2 regions of the Paenibacillus sp. 1781tsa1 genome follow, and region 1 is predicted to be linked to the other one. Evidence: a T-box and tRNA genes for the amino acid it is inferred to sense, from the RefSeq annotation. Region 1 holds a T-box; the other holds one or more tRNA genes.

Region 1 (11,133 bases):
TTTTGCAAGTAACGCAATTGTTCGATCAGGATATCAGCTGCATCACGCGGTGTACGAATTGAAGTTGACTGTGTGAGTCTGCTCTTGGCAATTCGATGACCCAGCTCAATGCCAGCTTTCAATTGCACAGCCTTGGCATTGCCAATCCCTTTCATCGTGGTCAGTTCTTCCAGACTCAAATCCATCAACGAGCGAATGCCACCCGCTTCGGCCAGAATCCGCTGTGCCATATGCACCGCGGATTCCTGTCTTGTGCCTGTTCGAAGTAAAATTGCCAGCAATTCAGCATGGCTTAAAGCGCCCGCCCCGTATTCCATCATGCGTTCTCTCGGGCGTTCTTCCTGGGGGATGTCGCGCATCATGTATTGAGGCGACTCCATATGTTCCCTCTTTTCATTTCACAACATTTGGCTTCGTTCAAGTTCGTGGCAACACATGTACGCCGAACCCGTCCAACATGTCACTTAGCAAGGATAGCGGCAAGCCAACCACATTAAAATAACATCCTTCAATACGGTCGATCAGTGAAGCGCCAATGCCCTGAATGGCATAAGATCCCGCCTTGTCTGAAGGCTCACCTGTCTTCACATAAGCACGGATGGTTGCATCCGACAGTTCTTTCATTGTGACATCGGTCTGGCGGTAATGAACTAACGACTGTCCATTGCCCGCATCAATACAAGCGACGCCCGTAAACACCCGATGTACACGGCCCTGCAGCCGGGATAACATACGTTCAGCATCCGCTTCGTCTACAGGTTTGCCTAGAATCTCACCATCCAGAACAACAACAGTGTCACTGCCAACAATAATGGAATCCTGCTCGCGGCCTTCAAGCCCGCGATACACGGCAAGCGCCTTACGCAAAGCAAGCTCCTGTACCGTCTGTTCAGGTGTCCACTCTGGTGGTGTATCTTCATTGGCATGACTTGGTATTACATCAAACGCTAGGTGGAGTGATGCGATCAGTTCTTTGCGCCGAGGCGATGTGGAGGCCAGAATAATAGGGCGCTGCTTTGTGTTATCCAAAATGAACGGCTCCTTATGCCACGGCAACATCCTGTCCGGATCACGATAATAGATGTCACTGGATTAATTTTTTTCGTCATAACTCGTCATTCTCCTACAGTCTGCGATACAGCCACACAGCGGCAATCATACCGATCAGACTCAGAAGGCTCATTTGAAATTGAAGTGAAATATCATAACTGATAATATCAAGATCAGCCTGCGGTGACCAACGTATGGTCGTGGCTTTCGTAAGAAAGGCTACTGCCTTAACAGGCTGCAGTGCCTTGGCGATCCACGCTCCGGCCATCCAGCCGAGCAGCAGAAACAGCAATAACATGCCGAAGTTTTTTTTCATCGGTAATCTTCCCTCGCCATTTTTTGACACCCACATTATTATACGGGGTTTTGTACGTCAATACAAACACAAATCCGGCAAGGGGAACTATTTCCAGTTCCTTGCCGGATGGGTATTTCGAAGCGTTGTTATGGGAAAGAGCATGTTACTGCTTAATCGCTTCGAGCCATTTTTTCTGCTGTAGTACATATTCCATCAGATCAGACTGCACGGACCACATGTGCACATCATCCGGGTTCTTGTTGTACTCTGCAATAGCCGTTATTGCATCGTTCATTGATTTCTCCATTCCACCAACAATAGGTTGTACCTCCGCAGTCAGGCCGGGTGAGAGGCTATTCAAACCGGTTAACCATGACTGGTGCTTATTCTGAATCGCGGTCATCGTTTCTGCAGAGACTGCTGTCGGTGCGGATTGTCCCAACTGCTGAATGGACAAGGTAGACAATTGTTCGACCAGTGCAGAACTGTTTGTGAAGAAAAGCTGCACATCCTCTTGCTTGCCACCGAATATAGCCGGATTGATCTCAGGGTTCACAATCTCCTTGACATACAGTTCGACTCCCTGAGCTTTTAGCCTGGAGCTAAGTAGCTTGGCCTCTTCACGATCAGCCGAAATGCCTGCATATACTCGATTGCCATCTTCAGGATCAGACCCTGCCGCTATACCTGCCTGAGCCAGCTCAAGCTTAGCCTGCTCAGCTCGTTCAGGAGAACTGAACACGCCGTATTGAAGTGCATAATACGTGCTGCCAGTCGCCGCTGTCTGTTGCTGCGCTGTACCTGCAGCCCCCTCCTGACCAGTCACTGTGGAAACTGCCTGATTGGCGGGCAGAAGATCACCTGGCTTGACGGCTCCTTCTTTATTAAAAAATGAAAGAATAACCATGCCAAAAAGTGCTCCGGTAACAAGCGCCCCAGTGACAGAACCAATCATTTTCCAGCCCCTTGGAGGGCGATTGCGCTTATAGGAATAGTTCTCGGAATCTGCAAGCCAGTCGTGGCCCAGATCATCCTGGGCATAAGACAGATGGCGACGCTCTTCCTCCGGATCTTCTGAATAATTATCATAACCGTAGCCGGAACGGTTCCCCAAATAATGGGGTGCATCCAAGTTCAAGTTCGAATCAGGGCTCACCCGCTCGTCAGGTTCAGGTACAGTAGAGCTTGTAAGCACCGTCTCTCCCCAGTCTCCGGGGATATCCTCAGGCGTCCATGATGGGGTTGCATCCATCTGTTTAGGCGTTAGCGGTTGATTATGCGGTACTTCTTCACTTAACGTCACCAATGGACTGGACGCGGAACTCCTCTTGTTTCCAGGCTTGTCCGACTCATGATCCCCGAAGCGAAACGTCATTCTAGCATTGCTCACCCGTACCCTCTCCTTTGTCCCATTTATATCAGCTATATGCAGAGAAGGCAGAATACATTCCAATTAACGCAAAAAAAACGCCTGCTTCGTATCGAAGACAGGCGATTTCTCAGTTGATTTATTTCAAGCCTTTGGCAAGGGTATCGCCGACTTTCCAGATATCACCCGCACCCATCGTAATCACCAGGTCTCCTGGCTGCAAACGATGCTGCAGATCAGCTACAACTTCTTCTTTCGTAGGAAGGTACCGTGCAGATGCATTACTGTTTTGAACGATTAGTTCAACCAGTTTGGCTGAGGTTACCCCTTCGATCTGTTTTTCGCCCGCAGGAGAATAGATATCTGTAATAAGCACCTCATCCGCTTCCGCGAAAGCACGACTGAACGCATCCAACAGGAAGAACGTACGCGTATAACGCTGTGGCTGGAATACCGCAATAATGCGTTTGCCTGTTGCTTTGGCTGCACTAATGGTCGCTTCAATCTCAGTCGGGTGATGCGCATAATCATCAATGATCAGCATATCACGCGCCTCGCCCAATACCTGGAATCTGCGTTTGGCTCCGTGGAACTGGATAATCGCTGCCACAATCTTCTCAAATGGAATACCTGCTTCCAGACAGGTAATTACAGTAGCCATGGCATTATAAACGTTATGCTTACCTGGCACTGATAATTCCACCGTGCCCATAGCAGCACCCTGATGATTCATCGTAAAGGAGATACGGCGATCACCCAGTACAATATCCGTTGCCGTATAATCCGCAGCACGATCAATACCATAGGTTGTAATCCGTGACTTGAGTTCTGGCAAAATCGCTTGAACATTCTCGTCGTCAGAGCACACAATGGCTGTTCCTTCCGGACGAATCTGGCTCAGGAACTGCACATAAGCCTTTTTGAGCTCCTCAAAATCACTGTTGTAATTCTCCAGATGATCTGCCTCAATATTGGTTACAATACCGAGCCATGGATGGTACTGCAAAAATGAGCCATCGCTCTCGTCCGCCTCAGCGACTACCCAGTCGCCCTGGCCCGCCTTGGCGTTGGTGCCCACATTCATGATCTCTCCGCCAATGATATATGTCGGATCCGTATCACATTTATCCATAACCAGTGCAATCATGGATGAGGTGGTTGTTTTACCGTGAGCTCCAGCCACAGCCACACCTTTACGTTCGTTCAACAAACGTGCAAGCATCTGGGAACGATGTAGAATCGGAATGTTCAGCTCTGCAGCCGCTACCCGTTCCACATTATCAGCAGGCGCTGCCGTAGAGTATACAACCAGGTCTGCTCCAGTGACGTGCTCTGCCGTATGTCCGATATATATTTTCGCTCCCTTGGCTGCCAACTTCTCGGTCAACTCCTGTGAAGCGACATCCGATCCGGTAACGGTGTATCCCATTTCCAACATAACTCTTGCGATGGCACTCATGCCATATCCGCCAATCCCTATAAAATGAACGTGTTCCGATGTATTTAACAAAACTTTCACCAACCTTTTTCAGAATCGGTTTGATGCAAAAGGGCTGCCCGCACATCCGCAATCAGGTACAGTGTGCCGGAGACCACCCCCAGATCTTCCGCTTCCGTCCGTGACTTCAATAGATCAAGTGCCTTTGCCCATTCGGGCTCGACGATGATTTCCAGTTCCTTCTTCGCAATGGCGGGACGTACCCGTTCGACAATCTGCAGCAATTCGGCTGCATCCATTTTGCGTCGGAAATCTGGCTCGGTCAGGATCAGCGTATCCACTAGTGGCAGTATATGCTGCAAATACGCTTCGTGATGCTTATTTGCCAACATACCCATCATCAAAATTAACTTGTTGTGAGGATAGACTTCCGTAATGCTCTTGGCCAGTGACTCTGCCCCTTCCGGATTATGTGCTCCATCGAGCACAATTCGGGGTTGATCGACGACTTTTTCGAATCTTCCCGCCCAGAAAGCATTCTCCAGTCCAAGTGCAATATCGTTGTCATCCAGCATAAATGCCATGTATTGTCTAAGCAATTCAAGCACCATCAGTGCGGCCGCAGCATTGTCACATTGATGTGAGCCCTGCATGCGTATGCGAACGTCCAGATCACGAAACGGGCCGGTAAAATGAAAAGATTGTCCGTTCTCATTACTCTCCAGTCGATGATAAGAGAATTGATCTCCAGCCAAATACAGGCTTGATTGAAGCTGCTGTGCTTTCTCCTGAATCACTTTCACAGCTTCGGGTTGCGTCGCGCAGGTCACAACGGGTACTCCCGGCTTGATAATGCCTGCCTTTTCTCCAGCAATCTGCTCAATCGTATCTCCAAGCACATCCGTGTGATCCATACCAATGTTGGTGATGACGGACACAACAGGCGAAACAATATTCGTTACGTCCATCCTTCCCCCCAGCCCCGTCTCCCATACCACAACATCAGGGTAGCACTCTTCTGCATAATACAGAAGCGCGAGAGCCGTGGACACCTCAAACATCGTTGGGGAACCAAGCGGAGAAGATGCCATTTCCATAACCAGCGGGCGCAGACGGTTAGAGATCTTCAACAGAATCTCTTCCGGAATATCCTCGCCGTTGTATTGAAAACGGTTCGTAAACTTGGTGATATAAGGCGACGTAAAGGTACCCACATCATATCCAGCCTGAAGAAGCACTGACGTCAAAAAAGCGCAAGTCGAACCTTTGCCGTTCGTTCCCGCGACGTGAATAAATTTGAGACGCTGGTGAGGATTGCCTAACATAGACATCAGACTCTCGATTCGTTCCAATCCAGGTCGTATGCCAAAAGGAATAAGGCCATTGATCCAGTCCACGGCCTCGTTATACGTAAGTAAAGGAGCTGCTGCATCTGTCCCGTCTAATTCCGTCATCTGATTCACCTTCGGTTCCGAGTTTGAGTGAAAAAAGCGGCCGGATGGCATAATGGCTCTCCATCCGACCCAAATATATTAACCTTTCAGTTCCTTGATTCGTGCAATCACTTTATCCCGTTTATCGGAATAGTCTGCTTGCTTGGCGCGCTCTTCTTCAATAACCTTGGCAGGCGCTTTGGCAACAAAGCCTTCATTCGACAGCTTTTTCTCCACACGGAGTACTTCGCCCTCAAGGTTCTGTAACTCTTTCTCCAGGCGAGCCACTTCCTGTTCGATATCAATAAGACCAGCAAGCGGCAAGTATAGCTCTGCCCCTGTAATGATTGCAGTCATTGCCTTATCCGGGGAGCTTAGATCCAGCCCACTATCGAACTCGGACGTGTTACAGAAACGTTTGATGTAATGACTGTTACGTTCGATGATGCTGGACGCTTCAGGGCTATTTGCTTTTACCATCAATTCGATCTTTTTGCTCATAGGCACGTTCACTTCTGCACGAATGTTCCGAACTGCACGAATGGTATCCATGAGCAGGTTCATCTCGGCTACAGCCTCTGGGTTCTCAAAAGCAGGATCATATACCGGCCATGCTGCCAGCGTAATTGTCTCACCTTCATGCGGCAGATGCTGCCAGATCTCTTCGGAGATGTATGGCATAAACGGATGAATCAGGCGCATGGTCTGATCCAGCACATAAGCAAGCACGGATTGTGTTTTCTTCTTGGCAACCGGATCTTCCCCATAGAAGGACAGTTTAGCAAACTCAATGTACCAGTCACACAGGTCATCCCAGATAAAGTTATACAGCACACGACCCGTTTCCCCAAATTCATACGCTTCGATTAGACGCGTAATATCGCGGGAAGTTTCGTTCAGACGGTGCAAAATCCAATAATCCGCTGTACCAAGCTCTCCGCTGATGTCCCGATCCTCATAGGTGAATCCTTCCAGATTCATCAATGCAAAGCGCGAAGCATTCCAGATCTTGTTGGCAAAATTACGAGCCTGCTCCACCCGTTCCCAACGGAAACGGAGATCCTGGCCTGGCGTGCTGCTGGTTGAGATCATGTAACGCATTGCATCTGCACCATATTTCTCAATCACATCCAGCGGATCTACACCGTTGCCCAGTGATTTGGACATTTTGCGTCCATCTGCATCACGAACAAGACCATGCATCAGCACATCCTTAAACGGAATCTCATCCGTGAATTCCAGTGCAGTGAAAATCATACGTGCAACCCAGAAATATATGATGTCATACCCTGTCACAAGTACACTTGTCGGATAATAACGTTGCAGGTCTTCCGTATCTTCCGGCCAGCCTAGTGTGGAGAATGGCCATAAGCCGGAGCTAAACCAAGTATCGAGTACATCCTCATCCTGTCTAAGCTTGCGTCCAGCATTTTCTGGCAGCGTAGTCGGATCTTCAGCAGATACGATGATTTCACCCGTTTCCTCATCATACCAGGCAGGAATACGATGTCCCCACCACAGTTGACGGGAAATACACCAGTCACGAACGTTCTCGATCCAGTTTAGATAGGTTTTCTCGAAACGGTCTGGAACAAAATTAACCCCTTCGCCGCTCTGTTGTTTCTTGATCGCTCTCTCTGCAAGTGGCTTCATCTCAACAAACCACTGGGTAGACAGATATGGTTCAACAACAGCTCCGGTACGTTCACTGTGTCCAACCTGATGCGTATGATCCTCGATGTTGATCAATACACCTTGCTCTTTCATATCAGCAACAATCTGCTTGCGGCATTCACTGCGATCCAGTCCCTGATACTTACCAGCTTCTGCATTCATTGTGCCGCTCTCATCCATTACCGTAATCTGAGGCAGATCATGACGAAGACCTACTTCAAAGTCATTTGGATCATGCGCAGGCGTGATTTTAACTGCACCACTTCCAAACTCTTTATCCACATAATCATCAGCGATAATTGGAATTTCTCGTCCGATGATAGGCAGTACAAGTACTTTACCAATCATATCTGCATAGCGCTCATCCTTCGGATGAACAGCGACCGCTGTATCACCCAGCATCGTTTCAGGACGCGTTGTTGCCACGGTAACGTAGCCACTTCCATCTTTGAGCGGGTAACGCAGATGGTACAAGTGACCCTGAACCTCTTTATATTCAACCTCAATGTCGGACAGAGCTGTCCGGTTCACCGGGTCCCAGTTAATGATGCGTTTGCCTCGGTAAATAAGGCCTTTTTCATACAGTTGAACAAATACTTTACGAACCGCTTGGGACAGACCTTCATCCAGCGTAAAACGTTCACGTGAGTAATCAAGCGACAAACCCATTTTGCCCCATTGCTGACGAATGGTTGTGGCATATTGATCTTTCCAATCCCATACTTTCTCCAGAAACTTCTCACGTCCCAGATCATAACGGGTCAGACCTTCTTCACGCAGCTTCTGCTCCACTTTGGTTTGGGTAGCAATACCTGCATGGTCGGAACCTGGAAGCCACAGTGCATCATAACCCTGCATCCGTTTGGTGCGGATCAGAATATCCTGTAGTGTAAAGTCGAGCGCATGCCCGATGTGCAGCATCCCGGTTACATTTGGGGGTGGAATTACAATCGTATACGGCTCGGCATCTTTACGTTGACCGGCTTTGAAATATCCGCGCTCCATCCAGGTGGAGTACCATTTGTCCTCTGCCGCTTTAGGATCGTAAGTGGTCGGCATTTCTGTTGCAGCTGATTTTTTTTCCTCAGACATGTGTCATTCCTCCGTTACTTCATCTTCATCATCTTCGCCAAAAAAAACAAAAAAAACCTTTCATCCATCAAAGGACGAAAGGTTAGCTTTCGCGGTACCACCTTTGTTTCACGCCGACAGCAAGATAGACTTCACCCTTTGTACATGACGTGACACTTCAAGCAGATAACGGCTGCTACCGGCCCATCCTACCTCAGAAATAAATGACGATAAATCTCATTCATCCCTTGTATTCAAACAGGCAACTCCCGGGCGACTTCGATCAGTTGGTTCCTGCGGAATCTCACAGCGTTGCGATTCCACTCTCTGAAAGGTCATACTGTCTACTACTCCCGTTCCACGTTGTTCTTCAAAAAACCTACACACATCATACCTTGCTCGTGCGCGATAGTCAACCTGACAACAGCGGATAAAGTGCGCTGGAATGCAGGTTTAGGGCAAATCATGCAAAAACCCGTAATCCTCAAGGGGATCACGGGTCGTAACGAAGGCTTTAACTACGGATTAAGGGATGTACAATATCTGACCTTCTTCCACAACTTGTTCAGATAATCGGTTATACAATTGAAGTTCCCTTGTGCTCAATTGGTATCGATCTGCAATGGCATCCAGTGTATCTTCCCGCTGGACGATACACAGTTTCACCTTACGGAATGGCGTCTGGTCCACGATCGTTCCCAGGAACAGATTCTTCCATTCCACATCCTCTGGTGCATACGTTTCTTCCTGTATCACACCAGCTGGAACCTCTTCGCCTCTCTCCACTTCAGCATCGCGTGCTGATCTGCCAGAGGATAACAAGGAAGAGATACCCACACCCTCCTCTTGTCTTGGTGCGGATTCCTTTTTGCTGCCAAAAGCAACCTTCATCTCCGGCTTGTCTTCCGTCTCAGCCACAGGTTCAGGAACAAATGCTTCGTTCTGCACAAACTCATCTACCCCAGTCGCTTCAAAAGACGGGCGTTCTTCCTCTGCATTGCCTGCTTCGGACGAACCGAATACACCTTGCCAGTTCTCCGCCTGTGGTTCAACCGGAACATCAACTGCCTGATTCTCCTGCTGAGGTACAGATCTCGCTGATTCGAAATGCCATACGTCCGGTGCGTCCGGTACATCTGGTGCTGCAAACTCATTAGATGATTGAGCAGTAGGCTCTGGGACTGCTTGATCTGAATTTCTAGGCTCCTCAGGCAATGCATCCCCAGAAGGCTCGGACCACGCTAAAGACTCTTCTTCCAGAGGCAGCACTGGTTCCGACTCAGGGTAAGAAGCTAACCGATCAGCAGTCTCAGCCATAAATGACGAGATCGGAGAAGGTTCGCTGTATTGCTCATGGGATGCCAATTCATCTCCATTCGCTGTCAGAGATGCGGGATCTTCGTCTGCATCAGGTTGTCTGTTTTCGTTAGCATACTCCGCACTTTGCTCCTCAGATTGAAGTGGCTCGGCTGATGATAAGTTCGTATATTCCTGATGATATTCCGGGGCACCATATGCAAGTTCTGCTGCATTCGCAAGTCTCTCTTCCTCACTCCGCTGGAGCAGATACTCTTGTGCAAATGTGTTGGGGTCGCTACCTGTCTGTTCTGCTTCATCGGAACGGTTGGATTGCTGAGCATCCGGTGAGTGGACTACCGTAAATTCATCTGCTGACCACACTTGTGGCTCTTCAACAGGAAAGCCCTCGATGCCTCGCAGCGACAACACGCCAGTAATGTTCAGACTGCGATTGGATAACAGATCCACGTCAAAATTTTCGATCTCAATGGAAATATCCTCAATCGATCTGACCCGGTTCAGCGGCACTGTGATCTCCACGGGAATGAAATGTTTGAGCTCCTCAGAAGCCTCATTTTCTCCTCTGTACGCACCTGTTAGTAAAAGATGCCCTCTTAACGTGGCATGATCATCCTGCCCTATGACTTGAATGCGCGGGTATAGTTCAATCTCCTCCAATTCCTCAATCGCAGGGACTCCCTCAGACAAATGAACGCGCTCATAAATATCGAACCGCAAACCATAAGGTTGATTCAACAAAGGTGGCGTCCTCCTTTCGGCATATGTTCACCATGATCCTTCTCATGGGACTGATCCATGGTCCAAATCCTTCGTTACCCCATCTATATGCCTTGAATGAGAGGAGCATGCCACCTTTTGAAAAACCTTGCTATATAAAGCGAAATAGAGAATGTTTCACCTAGCCACTTCGATGACAGAATAACCTTCCGATCACTGTTATCCCCAGATTTTTTTTGATTCCCTTCTTCAAAGGGAAAATCCGGGGATAGCTTATGCTTCCGAAGCAGCTTTCTTTCAGAAAGCTTTTAGGCGAACGCTCCGCTTCTTCACGTTATTTCTGTCCTCTCCGTTCTCGTGAAACTATTCAAGTTCGCTTTATATCATTTATGAATACACCTTTTCACGTTCTGCCAATTGTGTGAAGTCGGCTGGCCAAGGGTCATTCACTTCAATCATGGCTCCAGTTAACGGGTGGTTAAACTTCAGCACTTCTCCGTGAAGCGCCTGCCGACCAATGGCATCCGCTTTTCCTCCATACAACTCATCACCGATAAGCGGATGTCCCGCGTAACTCAGATGTACACGAATTTGGTGTGTTCGTCCTGTATCCAGCTTCAATCGTACAAGGGTTGCTCGTTCCCACACTTCGACGATCTCCACATGAGTAACCGCTTCTTGACCACCTTCCGAGACACGTCTGCGCTGTTTGTGATGTCTGTCTTTGCCAATCGGAGCATCAATTTTGTGCAGTTCACGGGAT
Region 2 (11,133 bases), 700 kb from region 1:
CCTGGGAAACCGGGAGGTTTGTCCAAAATCAAACCCACTCTTGTCCATTGAATCATGTCTACAGAGGTTGCAAGTGCCGTCGATTGATTGATCCCAAGTCCGTTTTGTTGATAATACATAAAGAACAATTGTTCTTCATCGTTCCAGATCACAAATGGCGTTTCCGTCGAATTCCCCACCACAGTATCGAGATATACCTGTCCGTGTTTGGTCCATGGTCCTGTCGGGCTGTTGGAATACGCAAGTCCAATTCCACCGATACGATTATGGTTGGTAGAATACGTAGCATAATAATCTGCTTTCGCATCAGGGATAAGCCCCTTCACTTTGATTGCCCGAAACCAGTAGATCGATTGCAAACCCGCCATTGCTGCGGTATACATAGGATTGTCCATTTTTTTATCAAATTGAGGCGTGTACATGTGTCTGGATTCTGCATCACAATAGTCATAAGGTGCAATGGCCCTATTCGCCTTCATCGCTGCTTCGAGTGCTGCCTGAGCAATATTCTCAGTCATAGACATGGGAACTCAACTCCTTCGTGAACGGGGTATTACCCGTTACCGGTCGCGAATATAAAACATCCGAAGCGTTTATTAATAGGATTGAAAAATCAACAACATTACCCTCATTCGCAGCTGACTCCTGAGAAATACGAATGATAGGGCGAATTCTAGCACTATATGAATACGCTTTCATTTTAGTGATTCCTTTAATTCCTTTACCGTTGCAATCGGCCATTGTCCCTTTCATTGGTACGCCCGGATAATGTTGATCCTTCATATTAATCCCTCCTATTGTTTTCTCCCGATAAGTATATTCATGAAGTTACCTTTCTGTTAAAGCATTATGCCCATCTTGCAGCCTATTATTCTAAGTCTGGTTTTTCATAACAAGACTAAACAGGCTAACCAATAAGAATTGGCTAACCTGTTGAAGGAAAAATTTGTACTATTTACTCCGCAAAAAGTGAAGATATGGGATTCGCAACTTTTTTATCGGATTTCTCCTTGCCTTGGTTATCCAATACATAGTACTGGTAAAAGTCGTTAGTGAATCCGATAGACTCCTGTATTTTCAGCTTAAAAGCTTCAAATGCCGCGTCACTCAGATGATCCTCATTCCAGAAATAATGAAGCATCAATCGATTCTGGTTATAGGGATGTTTGATAACATATGCACCCGCGGCGAGAGGTTGATTCATGGTATTCTTCCAAGAAAAACCCGTCAGTTTCGTCCGGTCGATAATGTTGAATTTTAAAGCCTGCACCAATCCGTTTGACTTGGCATTGCCAATGACAATAAGGTTGCTGTTGCCGATCTCTTTTTTCATCTTTTGCTTCAGTTCCTTGCGATCCCGTATAATGTCGTATCTCATACCGGTCATATCAAGGAATCCGGTCAATTGATTTACCATATCTTCCTGCTGTTTAGTTGCAAGTTTACTCGCCTGATCGCTGAGCACAATGGTTAATTCCTCGCCTTGAAGGACTTTGTCCATCAATCGATTCATCACTTCATAAGGCAGATCAGGGATCATACCCATGACAGCCTGATATTGCGCTTGTAAGATATCATGCACATATGCAGCGGTCTCTTCCTGTGATAATTGGAATTCCGGCTTTAAGACAAAATCAGGCTGATATAGGGCTGTTTGCATTTCTGTGCGCACTTCCTTACCAAGCACATCTTCAATGGTTTGAAGAAGCCCCTCTATTGTTGCGTTTTGATATACGTAGCGTTTGAAATATGTTCTCATCAACTCGTCAAATTTCTCTTCACCGACAGAACGGTAAAGCTGATAGATCGCTTGTCGCCCCTTCTGATAATACACCAAACCTGCCAAATCCCCAGCTTCATCGTTTGTTGAGGCAATCGCCATATCTACGGGCGCTGTATCAAACTGTATGGATCTGAAACCATTTAATTTATCTCCCTGTTTCTCGGCAAAATACACCATCGAGAAATCGGCAAAGCCTTCATCCAGGAAGGATTCGGTCTCCGAGTTATTACCGATCAATGCATGGAACCACTGATGAGCTATTTCATGTACAAATGTTGTATCTTCTTCTGGAACGGCACTATCATGAATCTGTCCCATCTGAATGAGCCTCGCGTACTCCACGGCTACACCTTGCACATACGTCTCAACAATTCGGAACTCTGGATAGGGATACTTGCCATATTTCTCACTATAGAAATCAATGACCTTGAATGCCTGATTAATGTACCGGTCAACGATCTTTTTCTTGGATGGATCATCGTTGTAATAATAGTATTCAACCGTCAGACCGTTACGGGTAGCGCGTTCCACTTGAAGATTAGGACTTGCAAAGAAAACAAACTCTCTCGTATTCTCGGCTACAGCAGACACAATCTTACGTCCATGTTCTGAACTGTCTTGCGTGGTGATAGCGCCAGGCATGGCTACCTGATAATCATCAGGAACATTTAATTGAACTTCAAAGTCCGATGAGGTGTAATAATCGCTCTCAAATGTTCGACTATACGGTGCCTTGTTCCACTGATGTTTAACCTCGTCGTATACAGACATCACCGGGAACCAGTGTGCACCATTGATTATATCCTTGTAATAGGAAACTCGCTGTGAGCCATAAGGTATATTCAGATGAAATTCTAGTTGGAATACTACAGATTCGCCTGGTTTAACGGGTTCTTTCAACTGCACGGTCAACGCTTGGTTTTCCTTATGGAAATCCAGCGATTGGCTATCTGCTGTTACAGCCTGAATATCAATGCCGCCCAGAAAGTCCTCCGCTGTCTTCTCCGGATGATCTTCACTAATCTTTTCATTATTTTGTTGGAACATGTTCGCCTGTGTAGACTTGGACAGGTTCGCATCAGCATATGTATGCAGGACCAGTTGCTGGAGTGTATCCTTGCTTGTGTTGCGATACGTTACCTTCTCGCTCCCCTGGATCGTCATGTCTTTCTCATTCAGCCGAGCCTGGATCTGGTATTGAATTGGGGCATGCTCCAGAGAGTCTTTCTGTGTGTTATGCATCTTCGTAGATACAAGTGATGGGACTGCTTCCGCGGCAATAACCCCCATGTTGGCAAGTGGGCTTGTTGCTAGTATTAAGGCGAGTGTACCCGCGATCCCTACTCTGGCTAACTTTAATGTAAAAGAGTTTGGATAATTCATAAGTTCTCTCCTTCTCCTGTTCTATGTTGACCTCAGAACCAAGTATAGAAGACGAACCTTACGTTGAATTTATGTTTTATTTAAGTTTTGTTTAAAAAAGAGGAATGAAAATGAAGCACTCGGAAACGTATTCATGTTTGTATGTGAAAAAAGAAAAGAAGCCTTACATCGTAAGGCTTCCCGTGTATGATCTGTAGTGGGCTCGAACCACTGACCTCTACCCTGTCAAATAAGTGAGCTCTTGGTATCCTTTCTCTCTCTGTATAGATGACCGAGTAATTCTTTTATTCCAGCCTTGATTTCGACCGATATTTTATCTTTACTAATGTAGACTACCTCTAGCAATGTGCATAACATCATTTTCTTCTTTTCTGTAGAAGCTTTTGTAAACACATCCCGCCAAACTGGGAGATCATCTTTTAGAGTCTCCATCTCTGATATCTCCATTTTTTTGGAGAGTAACAATTTCTCTTGTTCCTTAATATCTTCAGAAGTTTTCTGAATTTCGTTTTCTTTTTTCTCGATAAGAGCATTGAGCATTTCTGGCTTGAATGCACTCTTACCCATTATAGCTTTTGGAACCTCAGCGTTTAATACCACAAGCTCCTCATAGTGCTCTTCCAGTAAATTTTGCATTGTTTTAATTCTTTCCTCTTCTTGATTAAAAACTTTCTTTTTTATCGATTCAATTTCCAATTGAAAATCTATCGTTCTGAGTTCACTTAAGTATACTTCCACGCTTTCTAAGACTTGTCTCTCTACCTTCTTTGAAGAAAATGTTGCCTGTCCATTACAATCCGTCTTTCCTTGCAATTTTCCACTACAACGATAACTTTTATTTTGATTGTATCGAACAATTTCTCCATTAGCTGCTTTGTATTTATTTACAAATGTAGTCGTAGTCAATCTAGAGTTACAACAACCGCATCTGGCTATTCCAGTTAAAAGTAAACTTCCCTTAGTGCTCATGGGAATGGAATTTTCATTTCTGTTCGGATTCTTAGGGTTCTTTTTATCCCTTACATCCTGTACAGTATTCCAATCCTCTTCTGAAACTATCATTAATTCAGGGATTGGTTTTGAAAATATATCGTCCCCTTCTTCTTTTCTGTACCTCATCACTCCTTTGTAGATTGGATTCTTAAGTATAACGTTTACTGTTGGAGCACCCCATTGTTTTGCTTTTCTTGTCGGAACATTTTTTTCGTTTAGAAGTTTAGCTATTCTTAATTGCCCGTATCCTTCTTCAAGCGCTAGTCGGAATATTTCTTTTACAATCTTTGACTCTTCTTCGTGCTTGCCCAGTTTTTGCATTACTTTTCCTTTTTTATTTACATTACCGGAATCAACACTTTTATACCCGTAGGGAATACCTCCTCCCCTGAAAATACCATCTTCGACCATCTGTTTATGTTTTTCATTGACACGGTCAGAGATTTTCCTACTTTCATCGCTTGACTGCCAGAATCTTAAGTAGTTGACCATCCGATCGGTGTTTGCTTCAATTTTTTGCTGTCCTTCTATTACAGACCACATTTCAACCCCTTTGTTTACAAACCACTCAAGTACGAAGGGGGTCTCATCATCTTTTCTTCCAAGCCTGTCAAACATAAATACCAACAAAACATCGAATAAGCCATTCTCTGCATCTTCTTTAGCCTGTTGAATAACATCACGCTTCGAGGCAGGTACTTTGAAACCTGACACCCCTTTTTCGGTATATTCCTTAACTAGCTTTCATTCATCTTGTTTCTCTACCATCTTCCTGCATGCTCGTTGTTGCATTGGAATATCGTTTCCATCCATCTGTCCTTTTGTGGACACTCGATATAGTGCTGCAACACGTTTTGTTTGTCCCATTCCATCAACCACCATATCTTTTTTCTGTATTATTTTTATCGATATCCGTAACTACTTTAACTGCTTAATTCAATCCAAATTATACCATTAAGTATATTTATTATCAACAAAAAAACCACCTACATATATTATCAGAGGTGGCCATAATGCTATATAAAAAAACAACCCCTCTTGAGATATAATTCTCAAAAGAAGTTGCCCTTTTTTCATATAGGACGAGTGGGGATCGAACCCACGACCCTTACCCTGTCAAGATAATGCTCTCCCGCTGAGCTATCGCCCTGTAATAAATAGGATGTATCCATCACGATCATAATGATCTTTAGCTGAGCTAACAGATCATGATATATAATTATTTCCCAATCAAGTAACAGTATCATATCAAGTAACCGTGTTCATTGTCAATGATTTATTTGGTTATAATTCACCCGAAATGGTGCACAATAAAGGAAAGATTACCATTTCTACAACGAGGTGAATTCCCTATGCGAAACTTAACAAAACGGTCAAAATCCAATAAATATACATTTACCAAATGCTTCTTTCTCTTCGCTGGGCTTACGATTCTCATTATAACCGCTACTGGTTGCGGGTTGGAGCGGGATGAACATACGGTTCAATTCCAACAGTTAAAACAACCCAATGAAAATGTTGAATCTCTGCCCGTCTGGCTGGACGTATACTCCAAATCTGTAATTCAAGATGTATATTCTCCGCGAGGAAGCAGTGAAGTTTTGCCGTGAAGGTTAAGAGGTGAATTACTCATCTTCATCCCACTTGCGTGAGTATGCTTTCTTCGTAACGTAATACAACAGAGTAATCATTCCCGCCGACATTAGCAATGTAATTACCATGATGCCTGTCATACCCATCACTACCCCCTCCTCTCCCAATATGTTCCAGACTTCACTATACAGGAAAAACATTTTTTTGTATAATTCAGTCTGATATGTCGCGCAAGAGCAGAAAGAAGGAATGGAATTGGCAGCTGAGATTAGTTATGTAACGACGCAAGAACAATTGGAACAAGCCCTAGGTATTCGCAATCACGTTTTTGTGATCGAGCAACAGGTGCCTGCCGAGATTGAGATTGATCACTACGATGTCATCAGTCCGGATGTGCATCACGTATTGTTAAGTACGGAAGGGCAAGCTGTAGCTACAGGACGTCTGATCTATTACAGCAAGGATACGGCCAAAATGCAGCGGATCGCGGTGCTTGAGTCTCATCGTTCATTCGGTTATGGACGCGTGCTTCTGCTCGCGATGGAGGAACTGGCACGTGAACTCGGTTTATCCTATTCCGTACTGGATGCTCAATGTCAGGCGCAGAAATTCTATGAGAAACTGGGCTATGAAGTGATTTCGGAAGAACCTTTTTATGATGCAGATATTCTGCATGTTCGTATGAAAAAGAGTCTGTAAAACTTCGGCATTGGCAAGTCTGATCAGCATATGATGCATACTTCCCAGGAATTCGGATAGGCTAATCAGGTAAACAGATTCCTATCTCGTCATATAAGGAGAGTGTGACATCATGGATCAATCGACACGCGAGAGTTTCACAGCCGTACAGAAAAATGGCGACGGTGACCTGACAGCCTTTCAGACTTCAGCAGGACGTGTACTGGATTACCAACAAGCACTTGCAGAAGTAAAGGCTGGCGCTATTGCCGGCGTGAATGTATTTAAAGGCAAGGATGGCGAAATGTATATTCGCGGCGATGCCGATGGTGACCCAACCAACAACCTGGACCAACTTCCCCATTTCTAAAATAGATGCACAGATCGTACGTGTTACACAGAAGCGCCAATCCGGTTATCCGGGTTGGCGTTTTCTTATGTTCACTAGAGGGTGTCTTCAAACCTACTGAAAGCAGGCCCACGAGAGGTAACGAATCTGAGGCGTCTTATTCAAGGATTTGAAGCACCCTTAGAAATCTAAGGAATCTGAGACACGCTATATCAGAGTTTGTGGACTTTTATAGCATTTTTGTCAGGGATTAAGGGAAATAAGGTGTCTGATGTTCCTTACAATTTAACTAGAAAAGCGGAAGGCTAAATAAGACGTACTGTGTTCCTTAGAAAATCATCTATTCATTCGCCAGGACCAGCCAACTTGGAATCCCAGACTGTTTAGATGCTGACATTCATCATCGTAAAGCTTGCTTGAGTTTGAAAAGACACCTCAATAGTCCGTAAAATATTTTACGGAGTCCCCGGAAGGCTGGCTTTTGCGAATCGGCTGTTGCACCTGTTCCCATGCCTGCAAAATCTGTATACCTTCGAGAGTAGACCGATTCTCCCATGCGATGTGCCCGGTGCGTTCAAGCTCCAGCAATGACTCATGAATGTAAGCTCTGCTCCGTCCCGTCTTATTCTCTAGTTCATCCATACGCGGCAACCTGCGCCGTTGTCCTGCATAGTTCACCATAATACGCAAAATCTTGCGTTCAAAGTCGTTCAGCATACTTTACCTCCCCATTCAGATCCGTAACAGGACGCCATGCCAGAATACCTTGCTCCAGAAATGTTCGGGGTGAGCCTTCTTTTCCCGCTGATGCTCTAATCATCCCGCCACGTACACTGTTAATTCGAATCTGTCGCTGCGTAATCTGCCCTGCACGATCCATGTAGACAAGCTCCACCATCTGGCCAATATATTTCCCTAGCATAATCATCCCTCCGATAAGAACGTTTGTTTGTATTTCATATTATATGCGAACATAAGTTCTTTATTCAATAGTAAAAAAAGGATTTTGCAAAATAAAAAAACCAGAATTTCCCCTTAATGATCAAGGGAGTCTGGTTCCTCTAATAATGCTGCTCATATAACTACGTGACTTGTAATGACCCAGTTCAGTAACGGTTCAGTGTCGATCGGATTCCGAAAATTGTACTTTCTTTAATTGCTGTGTAGATGGATTAAAATCAACATTCACATAGACCGCGAACTGCTTGCCATCTTTGGCACGAACCCATAGCTTGAACTGTTCCCGTGATTGATCCGCTGTTAGAGAGGTACGGCCGATGTGCTTATAGTCCAAAATATCCACATTATATTTGGTCTGTGTTTCTTTGACCGCTATAATTCCCCACTTCGCATAATCAGGGATAGAGGCACCTGTTCCTGATGTCATTCCGGCCAAACTCAAGACTACCGACATGACGGTAACGATGAGCATTCTCATTTCACTCACTCCTTGGGACAATATGTTTCTGTTATATTGCCCGTCCGGGTTTCATTTTACACGAATAAACGAAAGATCCAGGCCAGTGGCCGTAGGGAAAAAGGAACCACATGAACAAGACGGTCCAACGAATCAGGTGGCTCTGTCCGGAAACTCATCCCCCAGTCACCCGAGAAAAAGGGTTGTTGTGTCTGTAGTTCCTGAGGACGTTCCAACCCGTATTTCTTCTCAAGTAACTGCCTCGTTGCTTCATCCACCTGAACCTCGTTCGTACCGGCGTATGCTGTGACAGACTCGCTGCTTATGTACATCAGCATCATCAGAAACATCGGAATCCACACTATTTTTACCCAACGTTTGTTCATCTTTAACTCCTTTATGTACCTTAATTCTCTTGTATCTGGAAGCCCCATTTAAAGGTTAGATTATACATAAAATTCACGGAATTGGAAATAACAAAAGGGAGAAGATATGCAGCATGCGATGCAATACTTAAGTCCCATTTGGTTGATTTTATGTTTAAAAAAGGGAATAACCGTGTAATAGGCCATGACAGCCTGACTTTATGGCTAACATTTCTACATGTTCTGCAATACCACTTTGAGGAGGTTACACCCGAATGTTCAAACGCTTGGATGAAATTCTGATTGAGATTCCCAATGTCGAGAAGCCCGATCCGAATGCAGCGGCAGCCATACAGGAATTGCTCGGCGGCAAATTCGGAGAAATGTCAACGTTGAACAACTACCTCTATCAATCGTTTAATTTTCGCTCCAAAGAAAAGTTAAAGCCCTTCTATGATCTGGTCATGAGTATTACGGCCGAAGAATTGGGACATGTTGAGCTGGTGTCTCACGGGATTAACAAATGTCTTAGAGGATCAACCGAGTATAAAGAACCCGACGATACGCCGCTAGGTTCCGTGAAAGATGCTCGTCTGTCTTATCACTATCTGGCAGGTGCACAAGGCGCAATGCCTTTTGACTCTATGGGTAATCCATGGACGGGAGCAAACGTGTTCAACAGCGGCAATCTGGTCGAAGATCTGTTGCACAACTTTTTCCTCGAATGTGGAGCGCGTACGCATAAAATGAAGGTATATGAGATGACAGATCACCCCGCAGCCCGTGAAGTGGTTGGTTTCCTGCTGGTACGTGGCGGCGTGCATGTTGTCGCATATGCGAAAGCACTTGAGATTGCAACTGGCGTAAATGTGACCAAGCTGGTTCCTATTCCATCACTGAACAACAAAGCCTTCAACGAGGCTCGTAAATATGAAGAAAAAGGGGTACACACCAAGCTGTATACCTATAGTGATAAAGATTTCAACGCCATTGGTCAGATCTGGAAAGGAACTCACCCCGAAGATGGACAACCTCTGGAAGTAATCCAGGGTATACCAGAAGGTTTCCCGATTCCGGAAGCTCCTGCGGTCGAGGAAGAATTCGCACCAGGCATTTCGCAAGAAGACTTCAAAGAGATTGCTCGCCGTCTGAAGATGGCGGGGAATATTGCGGATTAAGGAACAATTTGTTAAACAGGTTCTTTCCCTATATATTTTGTTAACTGTATGTTTAAGTGAAGCCCTCGAACCCTGCTGCTGAATGCAGAGAGGATTTGAGGGCTTTGTTATAATCAATTTATGATACAATTTTATGATGCAAAATGAGCATGTTGTATGCACGTCATTTTCTGAGAAATTAGCTGTAAAAGTAAACCGGATCCCTGCTCACATCGTTAAACTTAATTAAACTCCAACACTGATTCCTCACGCTGACTCATGACTTCAATTAACATGTTGGCACCCAGACGAAAACCTTGTGCAAACGCTGCTTCCGTATGCATGCCCTCACATCTGCCACACAAGTCAAATAACTGTTCAAGCTCACGGAATTCGTTCTCGCTCAATCGATTCTTCCACTGCTCTGTCAGAGCTGCAATCTGCCGTCCTAACGCTTGGTATTCAGGATGTGTCGGCATCATCATCTCATCCGGTCGAAGTCGTCCATTATATAATGCTTCTAATATCGAATTCATGTGCATCCTCCTGTATATCAATTCGCACCTCACTTGAATGAACGTTCTGCACATGGTAGGATATTTATGCAGTCGCTCATTCAAGTGATTGCGGGATAGGAAGTAGCGCTGTTCTTCGAGGGACGAACGCTGCTTCCTTTTTCTATTTTTGGAGCTCGTCGTAAATCTTCTCAATCCCTTTGCGAACGATGTCTGATCGATTCGTATTCAGCACCTCAGCCGAAATATCGAGCTTGTTCATAATTTCCTCGTCGACACGTATCTCAATCGTTCTGCTTTTGGGTTTGTCAGATTTAGGCCGCCCCATCTTTTTGGCGGACATTGCTTCACCTCTTTTTTTGTCCTGACAATAATATATTGTTGTCAGGACAAAAAGTCAATGTATTTGTAAAACATACGTTCGTTTTTGTGACAACAGATTCATAGATAAATTTATAGTCTGTAATCCGTTTGAATGATAAAAAGACAACCTTGAACGGCTAGGCGCTCAAGGTTGTTAGAGTACTATTATTGAGTAACAATTTAAAATTCAGGAGATACGCAAACAAGTAGGAAAAAGAATATGTCGTTTTAGCATTTTTATTACTACATATTCAATATTTTTAATTTCGAAAAATGTTTTCACTTTTCCATTGACTTTCCATATCTCACTAAGACATGCCACAGTAATTTTAACTCTTGTAGAACTTCTTTGTAGGTTCCTCGATCGCTCCAATGGCTTGGGTTTCGTTTCAAGTCCATAGCTGCAGAGCCAATGATATTTGCATCAATAAAATCACTTTTGGCAATTCTTTTGGCCAGTGAAGGCATCGAAGGACCACGAAAATCCATAGGAACCTCATCAACCAAAAGGGTAAAGCCCATGTGCCAATGGAGATC

Evidence for each region. The T-box of region 1 lies ahead of NKT06_RS24790 (valine--tRNA ligase). A T-box ahead of a tRNA ligase gene usually reads a tRNA of that ligase, here a tRNA-Val.
Region 2: it encodes a tRNA-Val, which carries the amino acid that the T-box ahead of NKT06_RS24790 (valine--tRNA ligase) is inferred to sense. The anticodon was not compared.

Annotation. Positions count from the first base shown of each region.
Region 1 is NZ_JAMYWY010000001.1:5,498,112-5,509,244, forward strand. It holds gene radC (RadC family protein) at 1-380, opposite strand, end outside; gene NKT06_RS24765 (Maf family protein) at 418-1,029, opposite strand; gene NKT06_RS24770 (DUF4321 domain-containing protein) at 1,124-1,366, opposite strand; gene NKT06_RS31970 (SPOR domain-containing protein) at 1,512-2,738, opposite strand; gene murC (UDP-N-acetylmuramate--L-alanine ligase) at 2,857-4,176, opposite strand; gene NKT06_RS24785 (bifunctional folylpolyglutamate synthase/dihydrofolate synthase) at 4,233-5,609, opposite strand; gene NKT06_RS24790 (valine--tRNA ligase) at 5,688-8,354, opposite strand; T-box leader at 8,422-8,703, opposite strand; gene NKT06_RS24795 (LysM peptidoglycan-binding domain-containing protein) at 8,859-10,391, opposite strand; gene NKT06_RS24800 (RluA family pseudouridine synthase) at 10,758-11,133, opposite strand, start outside.
Region 2 is NZ_JAMYWY010000001.1:4,798,025-4,809,157, forward strand. It holds gene NKT06_RS21620 (glycoside hydrolase family protein) at 1-524, opposite strand, end outside; gene NKT06_RS21625 (hypothetical protein) at 511-783, opposite strand; gene NKT06_RS21630 (M1 family metallopeptidase) at 956-3,166, opposite strand; gene NKT06_RS21635 (recombinase family protein) at 3,392-4,570, opposite strand; partial or broken gene NKT06_RS31710 (recombinase family protein) at 4,568-4,888, opposite strand; gene NKT06_RS31715 (hypothetical protein) at 4,904-5,026, opposite strand; tRNA gene NKT06_RS21640 (tRNA-Val) at 5,238-5,309, opposite strand; gene NKT06_RS21645 (hypothetical protein) at 5,512-5,769, shown strand; gene NKT06_RS21650 (GNAT family N-acetyltransferase) at 6,008-6,451, shown strand; gene NKT06_RS21655 (DUF3892 domain-containing protein) at 6,564-6,800, shown strand; gene NKT06_RS21660 (hypothetical protein) at 7,215-7,496, opposite strand; gene NKT06_RS21665 (hypothetical protein) at 7,480-7,701, opposite strand; gene NKT06_RS21670 (DUF3889 domain-containing protein) at 7,897-8,217, opposite strand; gene NKT06_RS21675 (hypothetical protein) at 8,274-8,582, opposite strand; gene NKT06_RS21680 (manganese catalase family protein) at 8,837-9,739, shown strand; gene NKT06_RS21685 (DUF6809 family protein) at 9,961-10,254, opposite strand; gene NKT06_RS21690 (CopG family transcriptional regulator) at 10,397-10,576, opposite strand; gene NKT06_RS21695 (DUF3626 domain-containing protein) at 10,876-11,133, opposite strand, start outside.